One region of the Paenibacillus sp. FSL K6-2393 genome, then DNA from elsewhere that is predicted to be linked to it. Evidence: predicted binding sites of a transcription regulator. Region 1 holds the regulator's gene; each other region holds the start of a gene.
The links. Region 1 encodes NrdR, which represses ribonucleotide reductase genes. Its sites were predicted from a motif close to AACACNATATATNGTGTT; they were not measured.
Positions count from the first base shown of each region.

Region 2: MHI14_RS20575 (adenosylcobalamin-dependent ribonucleoside-diphosphate reductase) is a predicted target of NrdR. The motif match lies at 6,109-6,126, and genes of this name have one in related genera.
Region 3: MHI14_RS02165 (anaerobic ribonucleoside triphosphate reductase) is a predicted target of NrdR. The motif match lies at 4,707-4,724, and genes of this name have one in related genera.

Region 1 covers NZ_JBBOCU010000001.1:4,835,309-4,843,702, forward strand. The annotation lists gene MHI14_RS21275 (S-layer homology domain-containing protein) at 1-2,814, shown strand, start outside; tRNA gene MHI14_RS21280 (tRNA-Ala) at 3,061-3,133, opposite strand; gene nrdR (transcriptional regulator NrdR) at 3,319-3,786, opposite strand; gene MHI14_RS21290 (alpha/beta-type small acid-soluble spore protein) at 3,903-4,124, shown strand; gene MHI14_RS21295 (lytic transglycosylase domain-containing protein) at 4,206-4,769, opposite strand; gene coaE (dephospho-CoA kinase) at 4,766-5,362, opposite strand; gene MHI14_RS21305 (manganese efflux pump) at 5,372-6,145, opposite strand; gene mutM (DNA-formamidopyrimidine glycosylase) at 6,288-7,115, opposite strand; gene polA (DNA polymerase I) at 7,234-8,394, opposite strand, start outside.
Region 2 covers NZ_JBBOCU010000001.1:4,678,352-4,686,745, forward strand. The annotation lists gene MHI14_RS20560 (acyltransferase family protein) at 1-1,313, opposite strand, end outside; gene MHI14_RS20565 (flavin reductase family protein) at 1,888-2,448, opposite strand; gene catA (type A chloramphenicol O-acetyltransferase) at 2,679-3,326, shown strand; gene MHI14_RS20575 (adenosylcobalamin-dependent ribonucleoside-diphosphate reductase) at 3,409-6,048, opposite strand; gene MHI14_RS20580 (DEAD/DEAH box helicase) at 6,546-8,309, shown strand; gene MHI14_RS20585 (YqhG family protein) at 8,313-8,394, shown strand, end outside.
Region 3 covers NZ_JBBOCU010000001.1:486,958-495,351, reverse strand. The annotation lists gene MHI14_RS02185 (Fur family transcriptional regulator) at 1-38, opposite strand, end outside; gene MHI14_RS02180 (GGDEF domain-containing protein) at 311-1,423, shown strand; gene MHI14_RS02175 (aldo/keto reductase family protein) at 1,559-2,497, opposite strand; gene MHI14_RS02170 (ATP-binding response regulator) at 2,654-4,291, opposite strand; gene MHI14_RS02165 (anaerobic ribonucleoside triphosphate reductase) at 4,771-6,732, shown strand; gene nrdG (anaerobic ribonucleoside-triphosphate reductase activating protein) at 6,729-7,238, shown strand; gene MHI14_RS02155 (methyl-accepting chemotaxis protein) at 7,455-8,294, shown strand; gene MHI14_RS02150 (glycoside hydrolase family 3 C-terminal domain-containing protein) at 8,391-8,394, opposite strand, start outside.

The sequences.
Region 1 (8,394 bases):
ACTGTAACGGTAGACGGCGAGATCGTAACTCTATCTGCTGGCACGTATACCTTTACGAATATTGAAACAGACCATACCATTCATGTGACATTCAAAAATGATCCGGACGCGGGGATACTCCCCTTTATCGTATGGAATGACAACTTCGCCAGTGGCGAATACACAACGGCTGTCATCATTGACTTAGGCGAGGGGAAGGCTGCGTTAGGCTCCGAGCTTAATCCGGGCTTGTTTACTTTGTCAGCTAGGAACACGACTCTGAACGGCGAAGCGGTGACCTTTGAAGGGACGCGCAAGATCACTAGGGTATACGCTAATGACGAGCCAAAGGTACGCGGCTATGTGGGGCAGGTTAGCAATTCACCCGATTATCAGGACGGACTGGAGAGCGGTCGTTACATCGTCGTTGAGTCTGAGTTTTATTCAGAGAGCGGCGGCAATACAACGCTGGATGGCAGCAGTAACTCGACAAAGCAGGTTTACACCATTGTCCAAAACGGAGAGATTGTACTGACAGAAGGAAATCCGCTTCACAACGTGGTTTTTGAACAGGAAAAGGTTGTGAATCCAATCCTCGATAAGTTCACTACTTTCACGGACAATTCGGTCAATCGTTCGCTCTACCTTCACAGGGATGATGATGGTAAGGTGATGAAAGGATTGCCACTGTATGTTTATACTCACGGCATGTCACGCGGCGGCACAAACGCTGCGACAGACCAAAAAGCGGCCATGAAATCCGCCAACGGCTCAGTCGCTCTAATGAAAAAGATGGAGCAAAATCCCGATAAGTACGCCAGCCATGTACTGAATATTTCCTATAATGGCGTATCTGTTCCCTCAACAGAGAATGTTAAGAAGGTCATAGACGCCTTGATTGCGAGCGCCGAAGTAGACCCTAACCGTGTTTACGCGGCGGGCTTCTCCTGGGGCGGCCAGTATACCAACAACTTAGTTAACAGCTATCCTGGCTTCTTCGCTGCCGCTGCACCTATGGCCCCGGTAAGTGGTTCACCGAACGCTAAGGACAATGACGCTCACAACAACCTGGCCTATTGGATGTTTGTAAATGCTCATAATGTTGGAGGCTACCAGACTAACCTCAATAACTTCATCAATAACAATATGCCGAAAATGATCAACGCAAGGGCTTCACGCTTTGAGAGTAATGAGGCTCTTACGTGGCCCTACAATCAATTTGATCAGCCGAATCTGAGGCCTAATCCTGCCAATACACCTGTTATGGCTGATTATATAGCACATGAAGTGGAAGCAGCGGTTCTTTACAATCAGATCACTATGGGAACTTGGAGTATAGCTCCTACGGCGCAGTCCTCTAACTTGCCGGCTTGGAACAATGACTACACAGATGTCTTTGATTGGATGTTCGCGCAGAGAAAACCGGTCGTGCCCGGTGCTCCGAGCGGCTTCAAGGCGACAGCGGGTGACGGACAGGTCACATTGAGCTGGACTGCTCCTGCTGACGACGGTGGCAGTCCGATATTGGGCTACAAGGTATGGTATGGCAACGTAACGCCGGTCACACTGGATGCGGCGGAGACCAAATATACCTTCAAGAACCTGACAAACGGTCAAGGCTACAGCTTCACCATCATCGCGGTGAACGCAAAGGGCGACGGCGCGGAGATCAGTGCGACGACGACGCCGATGAAGACGACGAACCCCACTGTGCCTGATTCTGGCGGCAATACGGGCAACACCGGAAATACCGGCAACATCGGTAATACGGGCAACACTGTCAATACGGCCACCGGGACAGACGCTGGAACGCCAAAGTCGACCTACACAGTGAATACACCGAAGGATAAACCCGCGGTCACAGACAAAAACGGCAACACCACCCTCCCCGGCGGCGGCGAGATTGCAACCAAAGGCGGGACGAAGATTAAGGTGCCCGAAGGCACAACGATAGACTCAAACGGTAAGGTAACCATTCCGGCAGACAAGAGCGCCGAAGTGACACTACCCGGCGGCGACAGCACAGTGACCATTTCGGGCGGCTCGACGATCGCGAGCGACGGTACGGTTACAGTAGGTGGCAAAGACGCGCATGTGAACCTGCCCAATGGCAACCGTGTGGATATCCACGGCGGATCGAAGATACGGAGCGGCGGAGCGGTTGTGGTAGGACCGAGTGGCGCAAGAGTTGGCTTAGACAACGGCATCTCGCTGAACATCCGTGAGGCTACGGAGCTGGCGTTTGATGACGCCACCCCACTGGGCCTCCTCGTGATATCGGGCAATCCTTTCAGGGATGCCAACATGGACGACTGGTTCTACAACGATATAAATTTCGCCTACACATACGATCTTTTCAACGGCACGACGTCCACAACGTTCTCACCAGGCACCGCAATGACGCGTGCAATGTTCGTGCAGGTACTGGCCAATCTTGAGAACATAAACCTCTCCAGCTATACGAGTTCCCGCTTTAACGACGTGACGGACGGACAGTGGTACACGGCGGCAGCCGAGTGGGCAGCCGAAAAAGGCATAGTCAATGGTACAAACGCAGACCTGTTTGACCCCAATTCACCGATGACGCGCGAGCAGATGCTGGTGATCCTGTACAACTACATGAAGTACAAGGGCTATGAGATACCTGAAAGCCACTCAAAGTCCTTCGCGGACGAGAGTGAGATCAGCTCTTGGGCATTGGAGGCCGTTCAGGCACTGCGGGACATCGGCATCGTATTAGGCAAGCCGGACAACTTTTTTGCTCCCAAAGCCAACGCCACCCGCGCCGAAGTAGCCACGATCTTTGTAAGGTTCGTTGAATATCTGGCTAAGTGAAAGCGTATACAGAAAAATACAAACCCCTCCGGTTGGACAATATCCAGCCGGAAGGGTCTCCTTGTTTTCAAACTGTACTTTTTTGACAACTCTACGATCAGGACTTTAAACCCTCGATTTTTGCATCTAGAATATTCGTCCCCAAGCTCGACCCCAAGTCCAAAATTCTACTTCATTAATAAATGTTCTGATTTATTTCACCACAAAAAAAACGCCATCGCAATAATGTGATGGCGTTCTTGATTATGGAGCCTAGGGGGATCGAACCCCTGACCTCATCGCTGCCAGCGATGCGCTCTCCCAGCTGAGCTAAGGCCCCAGGATATGAAATAGATAACTTGTCCAACACTGCTACGTTCCACAGGCGACTCCTATATCATATAAAATCCAGCTTTCGCTGTCAATCACTTTTTCATGATCCAAAGTGTTTGGAGAAGAACAACCGATTTCACTGGCACATACGGACTGGAACTCCAGACTGCTCTTCTCCCTTTACCCACTTCACTAATCCTCCAGATCGTCTTTGGACAACAGGGATTTCAGTTCTTTCATGAACATATTGATATCTTTGAACTGGCGGTATACCGACGCAAAACGGACATACGCCACTTCATCGACCGGAAACAATTGTTCCATCAATAGCTCGCCAATCTGGCGACTCTCAACTTCAGCATCAGCTGTATTACGCAGAGATTTCTCCACTTCAGATACCATCATTTCCAGGGTCTCTACGGAGACTGGACGTTTCTCACAGGCACGAATAAGCCCGCGGAGAATTTTATCCCGGCTGAACTCTTCACGACTGCCATCTTTCTTAATAACAATCAGTGGAGTCTCTTCAATCATCTCAAACGTTGTAAATCTTCGGGCACACTGCTCACACTCACGGCGACGACGAATGGATTTTGCTTCGTTGGCCGGACGCGAATCAAGCACTTTGGTACCCATATAACCGCAATAAGGACACTTCAAATCAGATCACTTCCCACGTTTTACTTTTTACCACATATTCCCTGTACTGATTTTGTAATGAAAAACGCATTGCCGACACATAATACTTTTACCAACCCGCGAGGAGGTGAACAGCAATGGCACAAAGCAACGGTAACTCCAACAACCTGGTGGTAACTAGAGCTTCCGCAGCCCTCGAACAACTGAAATACGAAGTTGCTCAAGAACTCGGAATCAGCATCCCACAAGACGGATACCAAGGTAACATGACTTCTTACGAGAACGGTTCGATCGGTGGATACATCACGAAGCGTCTGGTAACAATTGCAGAACAGCAATTGGCAGGTCAATACCAATAATATCTGCATCGTAATACGCTACAAGAGGAGCATGGAGCGGCCGGTGAATAACCGGCCTGCTCTGTGCTTCTACTTATATACTTAGAACGTATTATAGATCTTTACATACTGATTATAATAGTAAATGACTCTTTGTACATAGTGACGCGTTTCACCAAACGGAATATCTTTCACCGTATCAAACGAGCCATCCCATACACCATCTCTAAGCCAACTGTTCACTTTGCCTGGACCCGCATTATAGGCAGCGATCATAACTGCTTCATTGCCATCGAATTGATCGGACAGATTTCGCAGATACCATGTACCTAACTGAATATTGCGTTCAGGCTCGTGCTTTAATTCCTCCAGCGAAGTGTCGGGAATTTTGGCTTGTTCCAGTATCCAGTTGGCCGTGTCTGGCATCAGTTGCATGAGCCCAATGGCTCCTCGTTTGGATTCCTTGCTTGTCTTGAAATTGGTCTCCACCTTGATAATGGAAGCAATCAGAAACGGATCAACCTCATAGCTCTGAGATTGGGTACGAATCTCTTCCTTATAATGAATGGGATAGAACCATGCCATCCAGTTTGTATTCAGAAATAATACCAGTACAAAGGACACAAACATCAACAGCAGTACACGTTTCTTGCGTAATACTCTCATAACAAACCCTTACGCTGTAGATATGAGTCAATTTGCTGCTCCGTCGCAGACCATAAGCCGCTGTTATCAATGACAATGTCTGCCAGCTGTTTTTTGCGCTCAATATCCATCTGAACATCCATTCGTGCCTCAGCCTGTGCTGCAGTCATTCCATCCCGACTCATCAAGCGATCTCGTTGGATCGACCTTGGAACATATACAACCATGACTTCCTCGAAACCATCTTCCAGACCTGATTCATAGAGCAAAGGAATATCTGACACCACAAGTTTATCCGGATGTTGCAATTCGTATGCAGCAGCCCGTTCACGCATCTCTCTTCGAATCGCCGGATGTGTAATAGCCTCCAGTGCCTTTCGTTCCTCGGGTTGTTGAAAAACAATACTTCCAAGCTTTTTCCGATCCAGTGTTCCATCTTCGTTCAGTATGGCTTGTCCAAACCGCTTAACAGCGGCGGCCAACACGGGATGCCCGGGCATCATAACTTCCCGGGCAATAACGTCTGCATCGATGAGCAACGCTCCCTTACTGGCGAGATAGGCGGAAACACTGCTTTTGCCTGTCGCGATCCCGCCGGTTAAGCCTATATTCATCGTTTCACCTCATAACAGCTTCATTATTCCCATAATCATTAACAATAGCGCTGGCAATACAGACAGTCTTCGCATCCAGCGCAGAGCTGAGAATCGTAGGCCAACCTTCATGCCGAGTGACAGAAACGCCCCACTAAACAGTGCAATAATGAGTGCTGTCCATAGTGTAGGGAATCCCAGAAGTGCCGCTCCCAATCCTGCTCCAAACGCATCCAGAGACAGGGCAATACCTAGCCACATCGCTTCTTGAGCAGATATACTCCCCGAGTTATCCATATCCGCCTTAGAGGGACTGCGAAGGATCTGAATGACAACGCCCAGCTTGCGCAGCTCCAGTGTAAATACCATTCGTTCCAGTGATCCATTTGAAGCCGACTGCTCCAGATCCAGTGCGAGCACCTGATTCCTGCCCTTTGAATCCGACAGTCTCTCTTGTGCTTCTCCCATCCCAGTTACCGTTGCTTCTCTTCCCTCACCCGTTCCAGTGTCTGTTTCCAGCTGTTCTTTGCCTTGCTTTCGAATAAGTTGCAACAATGACCATGCGCCAATACCTATCAATATGACGGCTCCCACAATCGAAGCGATATCCGGTGACACCACATGGGACAACAACACACCTACTTGCATCGACAAGGCAATAACCAATCCCGAACAGATCGAAATAACAGCGATAGATAACAGGGGAATCTTAGTCCTCCGTAACCCATATGTAATCCCGACTCCAAAACCATCTAAACTAAGCGCCAAAGCAAGCGCCAGCAATGAAATAAAATGATGCAGCACCCCGGACTCCTCCTCTGTGCGGTACTCGTGCCAACTGAAGATGCCAGTATGGGTATACGCCCGCTTATTTCTGCCATATCAGTATATGGAGGGAGGAATCCAAGGGTGCTATGATTTCATCATTTCGTTCATTCAGTTCATGTTACAGCAGCTGACAGTTCGGACAAAAATGCGTGCCACGGCCACCAACCACCGTTTTTTCAATTAACGTACCACAAGTTGTACAAGGTTCTGATTTGCGTCCATAGATTTTCAGTTGATGCTGGAACATTCCCATCTCACCCTGTCCATTCACATAGGACTTGATGGAAGATCCACCTGCATTCACTGCATCTTGCAACGTAGCAACAATCGCTTCATGCAGCACCGTTAACTGAGCTTCGGTCAGTGTCTTGGCGATGGTCTCGGGATGGATACCTGCGCGAAATAGAGCCTCGTCCACATAAATATTCCCGATACCAACCACATATGCCTGATTTAAAAGTACAGCTTTGATTTTGGTTGTACGCTTGCCAACCGCCTCTCGGAATGCAGTTACCGTAAAGGCTGGATCAAGCGGCTCCAGTCCAAGCTTCAGCAAAGGTTTGGACACCAGTTCCTCACCTGCATTAAACAGATGCATCGTACCAAACTGTCGCACATCCTTATAACGCAATTCCGTACCATCATTAAAATGGAAGATCACATGTGTATGCTTCTCCACATCTTCATGCTGCTCGTACACACCGTACCTTCCTTCCATCCGCAGATGGGAGACAAGCACCAGCCCGTCCAGCAAAATACGCAAAAACTTGCCTCGACGCTCCACCCCAATGACGGTATGTCCCGCGAGTTCCATTGCAAATGCATCTATGTCGTCCGGCCGCTGAATAATCCGCGGCAAGCTAACGGTAACATGATCAATCGTTTTGCCCACAATAAGTTGATTCAATGTTCTTCTGACTGTTTCGACTTCCGGTAATTCCGGCATGATGTTCTCACCTCCCCTATATTATAACGGAAGATGGCGCTCAGCGGGACCCTTTTCTTATATCTCAAACATGGAAAGTCCTTTTGTAAAATACCGGAAAAACCGCGCGGCACTTGATTTATTTCGCTTCGTACCAGTTATCACCAAAGCTGACTTCTGCTTTTAGCGGAACCGACAGTTCCAATGCTTTTTCCATAACAGAAGGGACTAACTCTTTCATCAGTTCCAATTCATCCGCAGGCACTTCGAATACAAGTTCATCGTGCACCTGAAGCAACATACGGCTCTTCAAATTGCGTTCCCGCAGCGCTTCATCCATCTGTACCATGGCCAGCTTGATGATATCTGCCGCTGTTCCCTGAATCGGTGTATTCATCGCCGTACGCTCTGCGAAGGAACGCAGATTGAAGTTACTGGCGTTAATCTCTGGCAGGTAGCGACGTCGTTCCAACAGCGTTTTGACGTAACCATCCTGGCGAGCTTCCTTCACAATGTCATCCATATATCGGCGGACACCCTGGAATACTTCAAAATACTGATCAATAAATTGTGCGGCCTCTTTACGTGTAATATGCAGGTTCTGTGATAAGCCATAATCACTTATTCCATACACGATACCAAAGTTTACTGCCTTGGCGGAACGACGCATATCCCCATCCACATCCTCAGGCTTCACGCCGAATACATCCGAAGCGGTCTTTGTATGAATATCCATATCATTGACAAATGCTTCCTTCAAGCGTTCATCGTCCGAAATGTGTGCCAGTACACGCAGTTCAATCTGGGAATAGTCTGCTGCCAAAATGGACCATCCGGGTTCCGAAGGAACAAATACCTTCCGGATTTTGCGACCTTCCTCCATCCGAATCGGAATGTTCTGCAAGTTCGGGAATTGACTGCTAAGTCGTCCCGTTGCAGCAATGGTCTGACGATAATACGTGTGCACCTTGCCATCCCGATCCGAAATCTCTTTGAGTAATCCTTCCACATAAGTGGATTGCAGCTTGGCAAGCTGACGATATTGCAGAATATGCTTGACCACATCATTATAAGGGGCCAATTTCTCTAATACTTCAGCATCTGTGGAGTAACCCGTTTTGGTTTTCTTCACCACTGGCAAGCCCAATCTATCAAATAAAATCTCACCCAGTTGCTTTGGTGAATTTAGATTAAATTCCGTTCCTGACAGCTTGTAGATCTCAGCCATCAACCTGCTGATCTGTTCTTCAAACTCACTGCCCAAAGCCTGTAGATCTGCCGTATTGGCCTTGATGCCCTG
Region 2 (8,394 bases), 160 kb from region 1:
ATAGCTGGCAACACATCCTGTCCCTGTTCCTCCGCCACGGAATTCTCTCCATTCAATGTGTTGGACATCGATACCGAATGGGAGTCGGAGTTCGCTGCATGTGAGACCATCATCTGGGATACCGTATAGGACAACAGTAGAATCGTCATCAACAGACCTGCCCGCTTCCACCATACGTTACGTATACTGATCGATGACCGCCCTCTTCCCCATAATCGGGACCAAGAATCACGGAATCCGTTGTACCGAATCGGATTTTCAATATATTTAAGAGACAATGAAGCCAGTACAACCGTTGCAGCAACCTGTAAAATGATTCGTACAGGATGTGCTCCTCCCGTATCCACCGCGGGATTGGTTAACATAATGACAGGATAATGCCACAGATATAATCCGTAGGATCGCTCTCCGATCCAGCGTAGTGGCTTCGCTCCAATGATACGTCCTAGGAAAGACGATGGGTGAGCCAACACCGCTACCAGCAACGTTGTTGCAATAGCCTGAAGCACCATGCCCCCTTGATACAGAAACGGATCATATTCACTGCTATTCAGCATCATGTAGATTAATAAAGCAAGCGCAGCAAGTCCCGACACATCGAGCACAAGCCGATTCATGCCAGGCAGAGAGCTCGACAGCTTACGACTAGGCCATACTACGGCAAGAGCAGCACCAGCAAGCAGTGCGAATGCCCGCGTGTCTGTTCCATAATATACACGGCTCGGGTCCAAATCCGGATTATACATGATGGCCATTGCACCAGCAGACAATTCAGCTGCAACAACAATGAAGACGACCAGCCATCCCTTTCTTTTGAACACTACGATTGCTGCGATCAGTAGAAGAGGCCATATCAGATAAAATTGCTCTTCCACAGCCAGCGACCAGAAATGTCCAAACGGTGATGGAGGGCCAAAACTTTCGAAATAGGAAACGTTGTGAAAGATATACCACCAATTGCTTATGTATAATACACCCGAAACGATATCACCACGAAGCGCAGCAAGCCGGGATGGATCTGTACAGGCCAACCAGATCATCACCACAGCTGTCATGGTCAGCATGCCTGGAAGCAAACGCCTTACCCGTCTTACCCAGAAATCACCGAGTGAAATGCGTCCATGTTCCTGCCACTGTGACACGAGAATATCGGTAATTAAATATCCCGAGAGAACAAAGAATATACCTACACCGAGCAGTCCGCCCGGAATAAAATCCAAATTCAGATGATACGCGATTACCGCAAGTACAGCGATGGCTCGCAAGCCGTCAAGTCCGTTCATATGTCTCTTACGATTTAACGATTGTGACATGCATGCCCCTCCTTGTTACTGTGAGTCAACAACATCGGTGTTGGGGGCATAAAGGAACTCCTGATCGTTCTGGTTGTCATTAACATACGTATTGCACCTTCCATCTTTCATTTACAACATAAGAACAGCTTCTGTTCGAAGCACTATCCGATGATGCTACATTCTGTGTGAATTCTATCATCTTAAAGAAGACGAGTTGCCTGTCCATTAAGTTTAATTATTAAAATATTCTTTATATTCATTCGTGAGTTCACGTTTAGCATTATACGCCCGAAATAAGCCTCATACTTTACAGCAATAGTTACAAACGATTAAACCGATGTAACCTTTCCTGCCAGCTCATATAGCTGTAAAATCATACTCTAATTTTGTCGTTAAATATAGTACTTTTCATCGAGTGGCTAAAATTACCTGTCCCGCTTGCGCAAACCAGCATACCCACGCACACATCGATTGAAACAATTGAATTCATAACAAAAGGCTGCCGACTTGCTCAGCAGCCAATATCCATTATAAACCTATGTCAGACCGGATTGAAAGTTTTGCTCATAATTGCTTCTTCTTGCCTAGGACCCTAGAGGTGGAACGGGTGAATCTTTTCTTCTGTCCTCGCATCCATGATCCGGTATGCTGAACGCCCTGTGTACATCGGGATTTGCAACTTCTCCAGATCAACCATTCCATTCTCCAGAAAGTACTTCTGATCCTGATATCGCTGCAACACTTCGCCTGCAATCCATTCATGGTCACCATATGTCGTAATGTCCATAACCTTGCATTCATAAGCAAAATAAGCGTCTTTTAAAATGGGTACACTTACCTTGATTCCTTCCTCATATGGAATGCCGAATCTTGAGAATTTATCCGTATCTCTTCCACTGAACGTTCCTGCAGCTTGAATCCACTCCGATCGATGACCTGGCAGGAAATGAACACCGAATACGCCGCTCTTCTCGATGAGTTCATAGGAGTATGTTTCCTTACGAAGGGAGATGCCATATACGCCTGGTGATGATCCGATGTATGTATGCCATCCGGACGCCATCACATTCTGGACTCCCTCATGACGTGAAGTCACCACCGCTACCATTCCAGGATAAGAATAAAATATGGGTTCTTCTATCGGCTGACGCATCTAATCCCCTCTCTTCTTCGTTATAAAGACAATTTTAATTATAAAGTAAAGAAGCAGGTTGAAAAAGCGTTTTGCAGAGGATTTCGCTATAAGCGACACATTCAGTATCATGTTATACTGAGATGGTCAATTTCTAAAATACGATACTGGGAATGTGATAGGATATGGTCAAATCAGTCAAATATACCTCCTAAATGAAGGCATTATTCAAATTTAGGAGGTTATAACTTATGTTTAATTCAATCGTGTTAGATCAGTGGGATCGAAAGCCATACTTTGACCACTACTTGAATCAGGTCAGATGTACCTACAGCATAACTGCTAATCTGGATATCACGCTATTGATTGCTAAACTCAAGCTTATTGGATTGAAGTTCTATCCCGCTCTTATTCACATGATCTCTACGGTCGTCAATGCACACAGGGAATTTCGAACCTGTTTTGATGCCGAGGGGAAATTGGGCTACTGGGACGAAATGTCTCCGAGTTATACGATTTTTCATGAGGACGACAAGAGTTTCTCAACGATCTGGACAGCATTCCATGAAGATTTCGGGACGTTCCACAATCGTTATCTGGAAGATATGAAGAATTACAAAGATCACAAACAATTTGTTGCCAAACCCAATGAACCACCGAATACATTTCCCGTTTCCAGTATTCCCTGGGTGAACTTTACGGGATTTAATCTGAATATTTTCAATGAGGGAACCTACTTGTTACCTATTTTCACGATGGGGAAATATGTTCAACAGAACGATAAAGTATATCTTCCCTTATCCGTTCAGTTACATCATGCCGTGTGCGACGGCTACCATGCTGGCGTTTTATTTAATGAATTGCAATCTCTTGCAGATCGATGCCAGGATTGGTGTTAATTAGCTAAATGACAAAAAGGCATTTCTGACTTCATGATGGAGTCAGGAATGCCTTTCTTTTTCTCTTTTTTTCAAGAGATATTTAATTGCATTTACTGTACCCACAGCTGCTGCATGTTTTGCATCCTTCCACATTCATCAGGGATGCCGAGCCGCATGAAGGACATAAATCTCTCGATTCGTTAAAGGTTTTCTGATCCTCCACTTTTGGATACGTGCTCTCCACTTGATTCTGTTCTATTAATGCTTCAGGTTCGTTCCCCTGCACATCGCTTTGTACATGACTTTCCAATGCTTTGGCAACTGCATCAGCAATCGATTCCACCCGGTTGGCCCCGAAGCCAATCGCACCCGAACCACCGATTCCCTTGAGATGTTTGATCAACAGTTCAACCTTGTGCCCATGATCTCCGTATCGCAGGAACAGAGAGCACACTCGACCGAGTGCCTCAGCCATGGCAAACACGTCCGATCCCGCTTTGCCCACGTTCAGGAAGATCTCACCCGGCGTTCCCTCCAGATCATTGATCGTAATGTAAGCCATGCCAAATGGCGTATTGATTTTGTATGTCGCACCGCGCAGTACTTGAGGACGGCTTCTGTATTGTTTATCCAGCACTGTAGAAGAGGAAGGGGTTTGCTCGGAAGAATGCGTACTAACACCGTCCTGGCTATTGGAAGTCCCATCACTTGCCTGCACTTCAGCATTATTCGGGTTTTCTATGGCAGATACGACTGTCTTCTCTTCAGCTTCCGCCGTGTTCTGATCTTCAGCCTTGGTCTCTTCCTTCTTCGACGTGGACAACACCTGCACATCCCTGCTGCCGTCGCGGTATATCGTTACTCCTTTACAGCCAAGGTCGAAGGCCAGTTCGTATAGCTCTGCCGTATCCTCCACTGTAAAATCAGCCGGACAGTTGGCCGTCTTCGAGATGGAGCTATCCACCCATTGCTGAATCGCGGCCTGCACCCGGATATGATTCTCAGCCGACAAATCCATCGCCGTCACATAATAGTCGGGTAAAGCTTCACCCGGATGTTCATCCAGCCAATCTTGTGCAATCGGTACGAACTGTTCATCATAACCTAGACGGCTTTGACGGAAATACTTGAAGGCGAAATACGGCTCAATACCTGTTGATGTGCCCACCATCGTACCTGTACTGCCCGTTGGCGCCTGTGTGATCAGTGTGACATTTCGAATGCCCTGTTTACGAATCGCCTCTCCCACTTCAGGGTATGTCGCAACCATGTTTTTCATAAATCCACTCTGTAAGTACGGTTCAGCTTCAAATGCTGGGAAAGCACCCTTCTCTGCTGCAATCTCTGCCGATGCCAGGTAGGCCTCCTTTGCCATGAATCCATACAGTTTATCCAGAAATTCAAGGGATTCAGGACTGCCATATCGTATACGCAGCTTAATCATCAGCTCTGCCAATCCCATCGTGCCAAGCCCAACCCGGCGTTCACGCTGCTGATTCAGTCTATTTTCCTCAAAATGATATGGTGTTGCATCGATGACATTGTCCAAAAATCTAGCCGAGATACGAGTGGTTTCCGCCAGTTCATCCCATGCCACATCATGATTTGTTTCATCGTAGAATTTGGACAAATTGATTGCTGACAGATTACATACACCCCAGGCAGGCAGACCCTGTTCCGCGCAAGGATTAGTACAGATGATCGGATTGAAATACCAGCTGTTGGACATCTGGTTATAGTACTCCATGAATACCACACCAGGCTCTGCCGATTTCCAGGCTGATTCAATAATGGTATGCCAGATTTCGCGAGCCTTCAGCGTACGATAGTGCACCACCGAATGACCTGCGGCTTTCCATTGCTGCATATCCCCGTTCCACTCGGTGTCGTAGTCCGGATCGTTCGTATCAGGGAAAACCAAGTCCCAATCTCCGTCCTGCTTGACAGCCTCCATAAATGCGTTGCTCACACATACAGACAGATTTGCATTGGTCACCTGCCCCATCGTTTGTTTCACGGTAATAAAATCAAGCACATCCGGATGCCAGTCATTCATCATCAGCATGAGCGCACCCCGGCGGCTTCCGCCCTGTTCAATCAGTCCAGTCGTATAACTGAACAATCCGCCCCACGATACGGAACCGCTGGATGATCCGTTGACACCTTTGACCACCGCCCGACGAGGACGCAAAGAGGACAAATTAATGCCTACGCCTCCCCCACGTGCCATAATCTCCGTCATCTCGGTCAAGGTTCTCATGATGCCACCCCGACTGTCTTGCGGAGATGGAATGACATAACAATTGAAGAGGGTCAACTCATCGCTTGCCCCCGCACCCGCAGCAATTCGGCCTCCGGGTACTAACTTCCAATCCTCCAACACGGAGCGGAACTTGGACTCCCACGTTGCCCGCTGATCGGCTGTGGATTCGACAGAAGCCATCGCTTTGGCAAGACGGTCCCACATCTCTTCCGGTGTTTTTTCTATGTTGAGTGTCAATTTCTCCACACTTGTCTCGATCATCTCTCCACTTCGAGTCCTTACTTGTACAAGCTGGCCCTGACGTTCTATGATTTCGCCCACTTCCTTGGTTGGGAACTTGGGATCATCCTTCGTTAATACCAATACCACATCTCCGACCTTGGCATGATTCGAATCAGCGTCCTTCCAGGCGTATCGGTCCAGAAATATTTTTTCGCTAAGTCCTTCTAATTGATGCGATCGTTGGTTTGATTTCATCGCTACATTCAACCTCCCCGAATAACGCTACATTTTCACTATAAGAGTAAATTATGATAAAACACCACATATAGTGATATAAATTCAGTATAATACACCATATATTGATTTTCCATATGACTTTTATCACAGTCCATCTTCATAGACTCCCTATACTCGGACAAGCTTCTTGTAAATAAACTGTAGTTCACATTGGTTCAACTAAACTTTTTACACAAGAACGGAGAGGACAGAAAAAACCTGAAAAAGCGAAGCGTTCGCCTAAAAGCTTTCTGAAAGAAAGCTGCATCGAAAGCATACGCTATCCCCGGATTTCCCCTCCAGAAAAGGGAATCAAAGAAATCTGGGGATAACAGCGATTGGAAGGTTGTTCTGTCATCGTAGTGTTCGTGCAAATAAACTGTAGTTCAACTTGTATAGTTATGAACTGACTCTCATTCGTCCATACTATTACCTACGAATAAAACGTCATCACGTATGGCAGGGGAGGAAGCACAATGAACCGGAAAAACCCGCACCACATGAATCAACCAGTAGCCGAACTGCCCGTTCCGTTGGAATTTGATCGAAGCTGGATTAATCAATTGGAATCACGACTGGATAAAGGAGGTCCTTGGGGGGATTATCGACTCTTCCAACTGGGCATTCAAGCCGAAGAGACCAACCTGATTCCCAATTTTGACGAGATCCAGTGTTTGAAACATCTACAAGGCCTTACTCCACTTCCTCACCAGATGGACACTGCACGCAGAGTATTATTTGAAATGTCAGGCCGGGCCATTCTCGCCGATGAGGTGGGTCTTGGCAAAACCATTGAAGCCGGTCTCATTCTGAAAGAATATATGGTTCGAGGTCTCGTATCCAAGGTACTCATTCTCGTGCCAGCATCTCTTGTGCTGCAATGGGTACGGGAGTTGAATTCGAAATTTGGCATCCCTGCGATTGCCCAGAAAAAGGCCTATTCCTGGCAGAATGAAGTGGTTGTTGCTTCCATGGATACAGCCAAACGGGACCCGCATAAAGATATGCTGCTGAATACTGATTACGACATGATTATTATTGACGAGGCACATAAGCTCAAAAACAAGAAAACAACCAACTATCAATTCATGCTGAAATTGCGCAAAAAGTATTGTCTGCTGCTCACAGCTACACCTGTGCAGAACGATATGAGTGAATTGTTCAATCTGATCAACCTGCTGAAGCCCGGTCAACTGGGTCGTCAGGGTGACTTTGCGGCCAACTTTGTTGTAGACAAACGGGTACCAAAAAATCAGGAACAGCTTAAGAACGAGTTATCCAAAGTCATGATTCGTAACCGTCGCGGCGAAGGCCCCGTTCAATTTACCAAACGGAACGTCTCCAACGTGAATCTGCAATTATCGCCTGAAGAACAAGCGCTTTATGATGGTGTGACTTCCTTTGTTAAAGACCAGTACCAGGAAGCTGGCGGCAATCTGAGCAGCATGCTCTCCCTTGTTACATTGCAGCGTGAAGTGTGCAGCAGTCGGGATGCTGTATTCGTGACGCTGGTTAATCTGTCGAAGAAACTTCCGCTGGACTCTCCCCTTCGGGACAAGATTTGGGAACTCGTTGCCCATATTAAAGCGATCAAGGAAAATACCAAAGCCGAGAAAACAATGGAACTGATTCGGAACATGAATGAAAAAGTCATTATCTTCACCGAATACCGGGCCACGCAGGAGTATCTGCTAAACTATTTCCGCAACAACGGGCTTACGGCGGTACCCTATCGGGGTGGCATGAATCGAGGCAAAAAAGACTGGATGATGGATCTCTTCCGTGGGCGTGTGCAGGCCATGATTGCAACCGAAGCAGGTGGTGAAGGCATCAATTTGCAATTTTGCCATCATATGATCAACTTTGATCTGCCTTGGAACCCTATGCGGGTAGAGCAGCGGATCGGTCGGGTACACCGGCTGGGACAGCAAAATGACGTGAACATTTTCAACCTATCCACGACTGGAACGATTGAGGAACATATTCTGAATCTGCTGCATGAGAAGATCAATATGTTTGAGATGGTGATCGGCGGGCTGGATGTCATTCTGGAACGGCTGGAGAAGAAGGAATCTATTGAGAAAAGTTTGTACAAAATCATGTTGGAATCACAAACTGATGAAGATATTCGCCGTAAAATGGACTCACTTGGACAATCGCTGAACTCCATTCAACGCGAGGTTGCCGATGAAGGCCCTGCCGTATCCGGGTTGTTAGATCTTCGCAAAGGAGGTAGCTAACTCATGACGATGTCTCCCCATGAAGTGCAGGCTTATGTTCTCACCTATCTGGAAGCACTTGATTGTCAGATTATGGAGCGTTCCC
Region 3 (8,394 bases), 4.3 Mb from region 1:
ACCGCTTGCCGTTGTATCGTCAGATTTAAAGTTCTCACAACCATTTCTCCTTTATTATTGATCCATTTTATATGAAATCAGACACTGATCTTCTACTTATGATGGTCTTCCCAAAAAGAAGGAATAAATTTTGATTTAGATTAAGTATAAATCTCATTGTATATTGAAGTCAATATCACTCTAACATCCTGTATATGCAAATAAAACATCTTTCCCAGCAATCCCCTCATAAATTTGGGATAATATGGTTCGCTACAGCACCACTTTTCAGATAAAATATAGGGATGTGCGTAAAAAGGGGGAATGTCGGTTGTTTAGCACTTTTTTCATTAATATCTGTGTCATGATTACGTTTATGTATGTGTCCGGGATCATCGCGAAGTTCTATAGTATCCGATTGCCTTTTCCCTCGTTACGTGTTCAGTTGATCGGCGGCTTATTATTCGGTATATATGGCACAGTACTCATGAACTATTCCTTCCCTCTGAACGAGACTACGATTGTAGATCTACGGCATCTGGCCATCGTCACCGCAGCGGTATATCTGGGAGGAGTGGCTTCGGTCGTTACTGGACTCATGATCTCGGTCCTTCGTATTCTGATGTTCGGCTTATCATCCTCTGCTATAGATGCAGGATTTGTCATGACTCTGATCGGACTGTCCGGTGTATACTTCGCCTATGCTCCCTGGTCCAGACTGACCAAAATAATTACAATGAATCTGCTTGGCATAACATTAATCTTTATCATCCTTATGTTGAATACAGACAGCATGAATTCATTAATGAAGATATATCCGTTACAAATGACCATTTCCTTTGCTGGTGGAATATTTATCTATTTCATCGCAGAATTCATTAATAAATCCAATGAAATGTTATTTCTATTGGAAAAAAGAGCATCTACCGATCATCTTACCAACCTGAGCAATCGACGACAGTTCGAAAAATCACTTCAACTGGAACTCCATCGTGCGCGGGATTACCAACAAAAGCTTTCCTTGCTTGCCATTGATATTGACCGGTTCAAAAAGGTAAATGACACCTTTGGTCATTCCGCCGGTGATGCGGTCCTGAAGCAACTTGGACAACTGCTCGTTGAGCACGCACGTTCTGCTGATATCGTGTCACGAAACGGTGGGGAAGAATTCGCCATTCTCTTGCTCGACTGTGGACACCGTCAGGCCGTGGCTACCGCCGAATCTATCCGGCAGGCAGTAGAGAAATACCATTTTGCTCTGCCCGACGGACACACAACACGTCTAACCATCTCCATTGGTGTGGCCGTGTATCCGGATCATTGTGATGCTCATGACGATGACGACTTCTTCGAACAGGCCGACCGTGCTTTATATGAAGCCAAGAATACAGGGCGTAACCGTGTGTGTGCCTTAAATTTTCGTTCCTTGCCTCTTACACAGTAAGATCTTGCCTTTCAATAAGCTAACCTTTCAACGTTCTCCAAAAAAGGGATGTCTCGTTCGCCTATTCAGGCACACAGGACATCCCTTGCTTTATGGATCAGTGCATATCATCTCAGCTTGTGTGCTGACAGGAGATTAAGCAAGGATGCTCTCAATCTCCTCAACAATGGCAGCATCCAGCTTCACGCCAGATGCAGCCGCGTTCTCTTTTACCTGCTCGGGACGACTCGCCCCGACAAGTGCACTGGATACATTGTTCTGGCGCAGAATCCAGGCAAGGGCCAGTTGGCCAACCTTCAGATCCAGCTTGTCCGCCACTTCAATCAGTTGACGAACTTTCCCGATGCGATCCGCATTGATCTTTCCTTCGTCCCATCCTAGCTTGGCCGCACGGCTATTCTCTGGGATATCGGAAACGGACGTATATTTCCCGGTCAATAGACCTTGAGCAAGCGGGGAGTATACGACTTGTCCTATGCCTTTACGCTCGCCGAGCGGGATAATCTCATTTTCGATATAACGGTCAAACATGTTGTACACCGGCTGATTGACCACGATACGATCCAGGAGCAGACGGTCTGCTGTACCCAACGCAGCTTCCATCTGAGCCGCAGTCCACTGGCTGACGCCGACATATAACACTTTGCCTTGACGTACCAGATCATCCAGCGCCCGGAGTGTTTCTTCAATTGGTGTTTCGGTATGATAACGATGGCAGTAATAGATATCCACATATTCAACGCCCAGGCGCTTCAAGCTGGCTTCACATTGCTCCTTGATATGTTTGCGAGACAGCCCCTGGTCATTCGGACCATCACCCATTTTGCCAAATACTTTGGTTGCAAGTACATAAGAGTCACGGGAATAAGCTTTGAGCGTCTGCCCAAGCAGTTCTTCTGCTGCACCCCGTTCATATACATTGGCTGTATCAAAAAAGTTAATGCCTTCATCAAATGCAGTTTCAATTGATTTCACCGCATTCTCACGTTCCACATACCCTCCATACGTCAGCCAGCTTCCCAGGCTGATCTCGCTAACTTTCAGTCCGCTTCCACCTAATCTGCGATAATCCAATGTACATCCTCCTCTGTTGGTTATAAAGATGAAGTTCACTTTCTATTGTAACGTAACCAGCTCGGAATAAAAGGGCTTTGGCTCAGAAAATGGAAAATGAAAAAAAGCGCACCTATAACAGGTGCGCCGAATAAAGATTTATCCTCTGATCATGATTTAAGGCAAAGTAATGCTCAATGCATTCAACAGATCAGCTTGTCTGACTGGCTTTGTCAGAACAGCATCAAAGGCTTCTGCTTCATGCAATTCAATGTGCATACCATAAGGAACAAGAACAATGACGGGCAGATTTTCCAGTAGCTGTTTCAGTTCATGTACAAAATCAACCGCTCCGCCTTCCAGTAATCCCATATCCACCACGGCTACATCAGGCATGAATCCTTCCTTGATCCAATCATGCGCTAATGTTAAACCCGAGGTCATGTGTACATCCATCTCCCACCTACGCATCAGGGAAGAGACGCCTTGCAAAATGTCAGGGTCCTTGGCGAGTAACACCTTTTTCCCTTTTAACCGCTGCTGAATACTTGCGAGTTGAGGTAACTCCCAGTATCTGCGCAACGGAAGGGAGATATTGAATTCCGTCTCATTTTCCTTCACACTGCTCACCTGAATACGGCCATGCATGAGAATGGCAAGATTCTGGCTTACAGCTAAACCCAGATTGCTTCCAATCAGTTTTTGGATATTCAAATTTTCATCTTGGCTGTTAAAGGTTTGTGTCTTCTTCTCCGATAACATCTGACCCGTGTACTTCACCTTGAGCTGAAGTGTACCAGTCTCCTCCAATTCTTCTCCGTTCACCACTGCTGTGATCAGAACGGAACCTTCACGCGTTGAATCGAGAGCATACTGAATGACGTGTGCAAGCAACTGTCCGATCTTGACTTCATCACCAACGAACACTTGTGATACATTCAGTTCGAGATTTAATCCCAGCTCAATGTTCTTGCCCGTCGCAATGCCGGCATAGAGATACACGGTATTCTCAATGGTGCCTACCAGATCAAACGGATCATCATGTATAACCGTTTTACCTGCTTCATTAATGTTGAAATTCATCATATTATTCAGCAAGGAAAGCAGAATATTGCCGCTTGTCTCAATCATGTTCACATATTCGGACTGCTCCTCTGGCATATCCGGTGTGCGCATCAGATCTGTCAGTCCCAAAATACCATTCAAGGGATTGCGAATCTCGTGACTCATCAATTTCAACATCTGTGTTTTGGTCATGGCCTCAGATTCGGCACGTTCTTTCTCTGCCTGGAGCTGTTCTTGCATTTGTTCCGAATCACTCAATTTCCGCTCCTGAACATGCAACGTGCTTTCCAAATCGACAACATAGCCCAGGAATACAGCCATCGCCTTCAGTGTCTTCATATCGGTTTCGCTGATCACATAACCAGGATCATCCATTAGACATATGGTACCAAATGTTTCGCCCGATCTTCTCATAATAGGCACGCCCACGAAGAAGCGATTGCCAAGTCCGCTCGTAACGCCCATGGATCGTGTCATCGGATGTTCACATGTATCCGGGATCGTAAGAACACTACCGTTGTCTCTTAATACCAGGCTGCAATATGAATCCGTAAAAGGAAGTGCACTGCCTTTAACAACTAACTCTTCCGTACGATTAAAGGCCTCCAAAATGACATTGGTCACACCGTCATTCGTGGCAACAAAGATGGTATTGACCTTCAATATACCGCTTAATACGTCTACGATATGGGCCGCAGCTTCCTTTATATCTTCATAGAAGCCTCTCGTAATGCCTTCTGCCGTCCCCATGATCCACCCCTTTTGTCTTAGCTGCACTTTCTAATCTGTATATCAGAATGTTAATCACGTACAAGGGCTCATCAAGAATCCGAATAGCTGTCACAATCTATACTTATATGATTAACACCGTAGAAGTAAAAGAGAATCATACTGCCTGCCGATAGCCCGTTTTCGGACAAAAGCAGGTCTTGAACTGATAGTTAAAGACTGAAAATGTACTGCAAATCGCCTTTTCAGCTTGATTAAAGTCCATCTTGTCCAACTTCGAATATTATCCTTGCAAGATAACTAGAAATTATACGCTTCTACTCAGACTTTGGAAACCTTTATCCGCAGCAATTAAAGGAAAGTCCACTTTGCCCACTACGTTGTGTGACCATTATCACACCCAAAAAACCACATATAGTTTATAAATGGATAATACGAATCTACATATAGTATTTAACGTGAATTAAATGATAACCAAATCATTTTAGGAGGAACCTTACATGAACATGCTTGAGTATGCCACTCCACCGGCATCCGATCTATTATCCGACCTGGGAAGACGCATTATTGGCGCAGAAGACGCCGATACGCTGAGGGAAAATGCAAATCTGAACGGGGACTCCTTCAGCGGTAAGATGAGCAGGCTCGGTTCGGAGACCGCCAAGTGGCATGCTCTGCGTCATGTGTTGCCAGAAGAGCTTGCCCAAGCTGTGGAGAATGGGGATCTGTATGTACACGATCTGGATCAGTATGCACTTGGAACGACCAACTGCATCTTTATCCCGTTTGACCGTCTCCTTGCTGCGGGTTTTAATACAGGCAACGGATCGGTTCGCACACCTCAGACGATCATGTCTGCAATGGCCCTGGTTGCGATCATCTTCCAATCCCAGCAGAACAGTCAATATGGCGGTGTATCGGCCAATAAAATTGACTGGGATTTGGCCCCTTATGTACAGCGATCGTTCCGCAAACATTATCGCAAAGGGCAACGCCTCTTTGGTGAGCATGCCCTGCTTGAGGATGAACTGCTTTATCTGGACAGCATCGAAGCGAAAAATCAGTGCCCGCGCGCATATGCCTTCGCCTATGAAGAGACTGAGCTGGAGACAGGACAAGCTGCTGAATCACTGATTCATAACTTGAATACAATGAGCAGCCGGGCAGGTGGTCAGATTCCATTCACTTCACTGAACTATGGATTATGTACTTCAGCGGAAGGAAGGTTGGTATCGCGTTCATTGCTCGAAGCAACCATCCGTGGCCTGGGCAACGGGGAGACTCCCGTGTTCCCTCAACATATTTTCCAATGTAAACAGGGGATCAATCAGGCTCATGGAGAGCCAAACTATGATTTGTTCCGCCTCGCAGTCACCTGTTCATCCCGGCGGATGTATCCCAACTTTGTCAATGTTGATGCTTCGTTCAATCTGCCTTTCTATCATCCGGAAGATCCGGATACGATCATCGCAACTATGGGATGCCGCACACGTACACTGGCTGACCGGTTTGGTCGCAATCGTCAAAGTGGCAAAGGTAATCTGTCCTTCAACACCATTAACCTCGTGAAACTCGGCATCCGGTTTGGCATCTGCCAAGGTGCCAGAGCTGTCGCTGACCGTGCGGGATTCTACACTGCTTTGGAGTCGGTTATGCATAATGCCACTTCCGGCCTGCTGCATCGCTACCGAATTCAGACAGCACAGCCTGCCAAAGCATCGGACTTCATGATGCGGGAGGGTGTATGGGAAGGTGGAGAACAGCTTGGCCCGAACGAGGCGGTTGCCGATCTATTAAAGCATGGAACATTATCTCTTGGTTTTATCGGTCTTGCGGAATGTATGACAGCTCTCTATGGGCGCCATCATGGGCAGGACCCACATGTACACCACGAAGCGCTCAACATTATTCGGACCATGAGAGAGTTCTGTGACCGGATGAGCGAGCAGCATAACCTGAATATCACCCTGTTTGCCACACCTGCTGAAGGCTTGTCCGGCAAATTCACGAAGATCGACAGAGAACGATACGGCCTCATTGCCGGGGTTAATGATCGTGAGTATTATACGAACTCATTCCATATCCCGGTATACCACACTCTTCCAGCTTATCGGAAGATTGAACTGGAGGCCCCGTTCCACACTTTATGTAACGCGGGTGCAATCTCCTATGTGGAGCTTGACGGAAACGTTCGGGCCAACACCGCAGCTTTCCTGCGAATTGTGCAGTATGCACTGGCGCAGGATATCGGTTATTTCTCTATTAATCATCCGATTGATCGCTGCCCTGCATGTGGTTATGAAGGCGTCATTGGGGATGTATGCCCAGGCTGTGAAGCCCACGAGAACCATGTGCACTTCCAGCGGTTACGCCGCGTAACTGGCTATCTAACCGGAGATTACAAAGTACGCTTCAATGCTGCGAAGCAAGCCGAAGTGCGGGATCGGGTGAAGCACCGGTGAATCTATATGGTTACATCCCGGAATCGGTGAATGAAGGGACAGGCCTGCGTGCTGTGTTGTTCATCAGCGGATGTCGTCACGCCTGTCCAGGCTGCTTCAGTCCGGATTCGTGGAGCTTTCGAGCGGGTGAGCCCTTTACAGAGGAGCGGCAGCAGCAGATTCTGCATGAAGTGACGAGCCATCCATTGCTGGATGGCGTTACGTTGTGTGGTGGTGATCCCTTTTTCTCGGCAGCAGAATGTACGTCTTGGGTCCAGCAGCTCCGAGCTGCACGTCCTGATCTGACGGTATGGGCCTACACGGGATTTGAATATGAAGAACTGATTACCGACCCTGCGAGAGCGGAGCTTGCCCAGTTGTGTGATGTGATTATTGACGGGCGATACGTTGAAGCGGAGCGTGATGTCTCCCTTCCCTTCCGCGGCAGTCGGAATCAACGTTTGATTGATGTCAGTGCAACACTAGCCACTCGAACCATCGTTACAATACAGCTCAGTATGCTGTAAACATTGGTTATATTCCCCTCACCAACTAACAAGGCACGGGTCCCCAGCGGACTCGTGTCTTGTTGGCGTATAGCGGTCTGCTTTAAGAAATAGGTTTTATCCATTCTCTCTATTTTCTTCTCTATTGCATGACGATATATAATATAGGTAGTTACTAAGTTAGCATTTAAAATTTAACCGTTTACATAAGGTAAGCAGGGAGGAATCATCTTTTATATGGATATTGTTCAAGCATTAATTACATGTATGCCTTTCTTTCGAGATACGATTCGTCAGGATGTAACCCTCTCCGTTATTGATCATGAGAAATTCCTATATTTCTCAGCAGGGGAATCGTTAAAGCAACTGAATTATCAACCCGGCGACCCTCTGTTGGATGGAAATCGAAATTTTGCTGATCTCAACGGCGGTACCGTCAAACGATTCGATCACTACCCTAAAGATTTATTCGGTGTTCCTTTTGACGTGGCTTTTATCCCCATTAAAAATGAAAAAGGTGAAGTCATCGCCCTGTTCAACCTGCTCTACAGTATGGATGACCAGGACCAGCTGCAACAGCTCATGGATGCTACCGAAAATCTGACCAACCAGTTAATTGACAGTGTACAGCATGTAGCTGCACACTCCGAGGAACTCAGTGCCACAACCGAAGAGATCCGGAATAATTCCAAACAAGCCGTACAGAAATCAGGCAATGTAACTCAAGTCGCCAGCTTCATTCGTGAAATCTCCGAACAAACCAATCTGCTCGGCTTGAATGCAGCCATTGAAGCTGCTCGTGTAGGTGAAGCAGGTGCAGGTTTTGGCGTTGTTGCCAAAGAAATTCGCAAACTGTCTGTGGATACCAAAGAAGCAACGGCCCGTATTGAAGATTCTCTTCTCTCTGTTCGGCAATCCATTCAAGGCATGGAGAATGAACTTGGTGAGATCACGGCCAGCTCCCAAGAACAGGCTGAACTCGTAAACAATTTCATGAGCACAATTGAGCAGCTGAATGAAACCAACAAACAATTGAAGCAATTTGTGCAAAAAATGATTACGTTTGACGGAAAATAAAAATACGTTTAATGGACAATAAAAAATGCGTTTGATAGCAAACAATAAACAAAAGCCTCCGAATAAGTTCGGAGGCTTTTTCATGAGTTATTTGACTTAA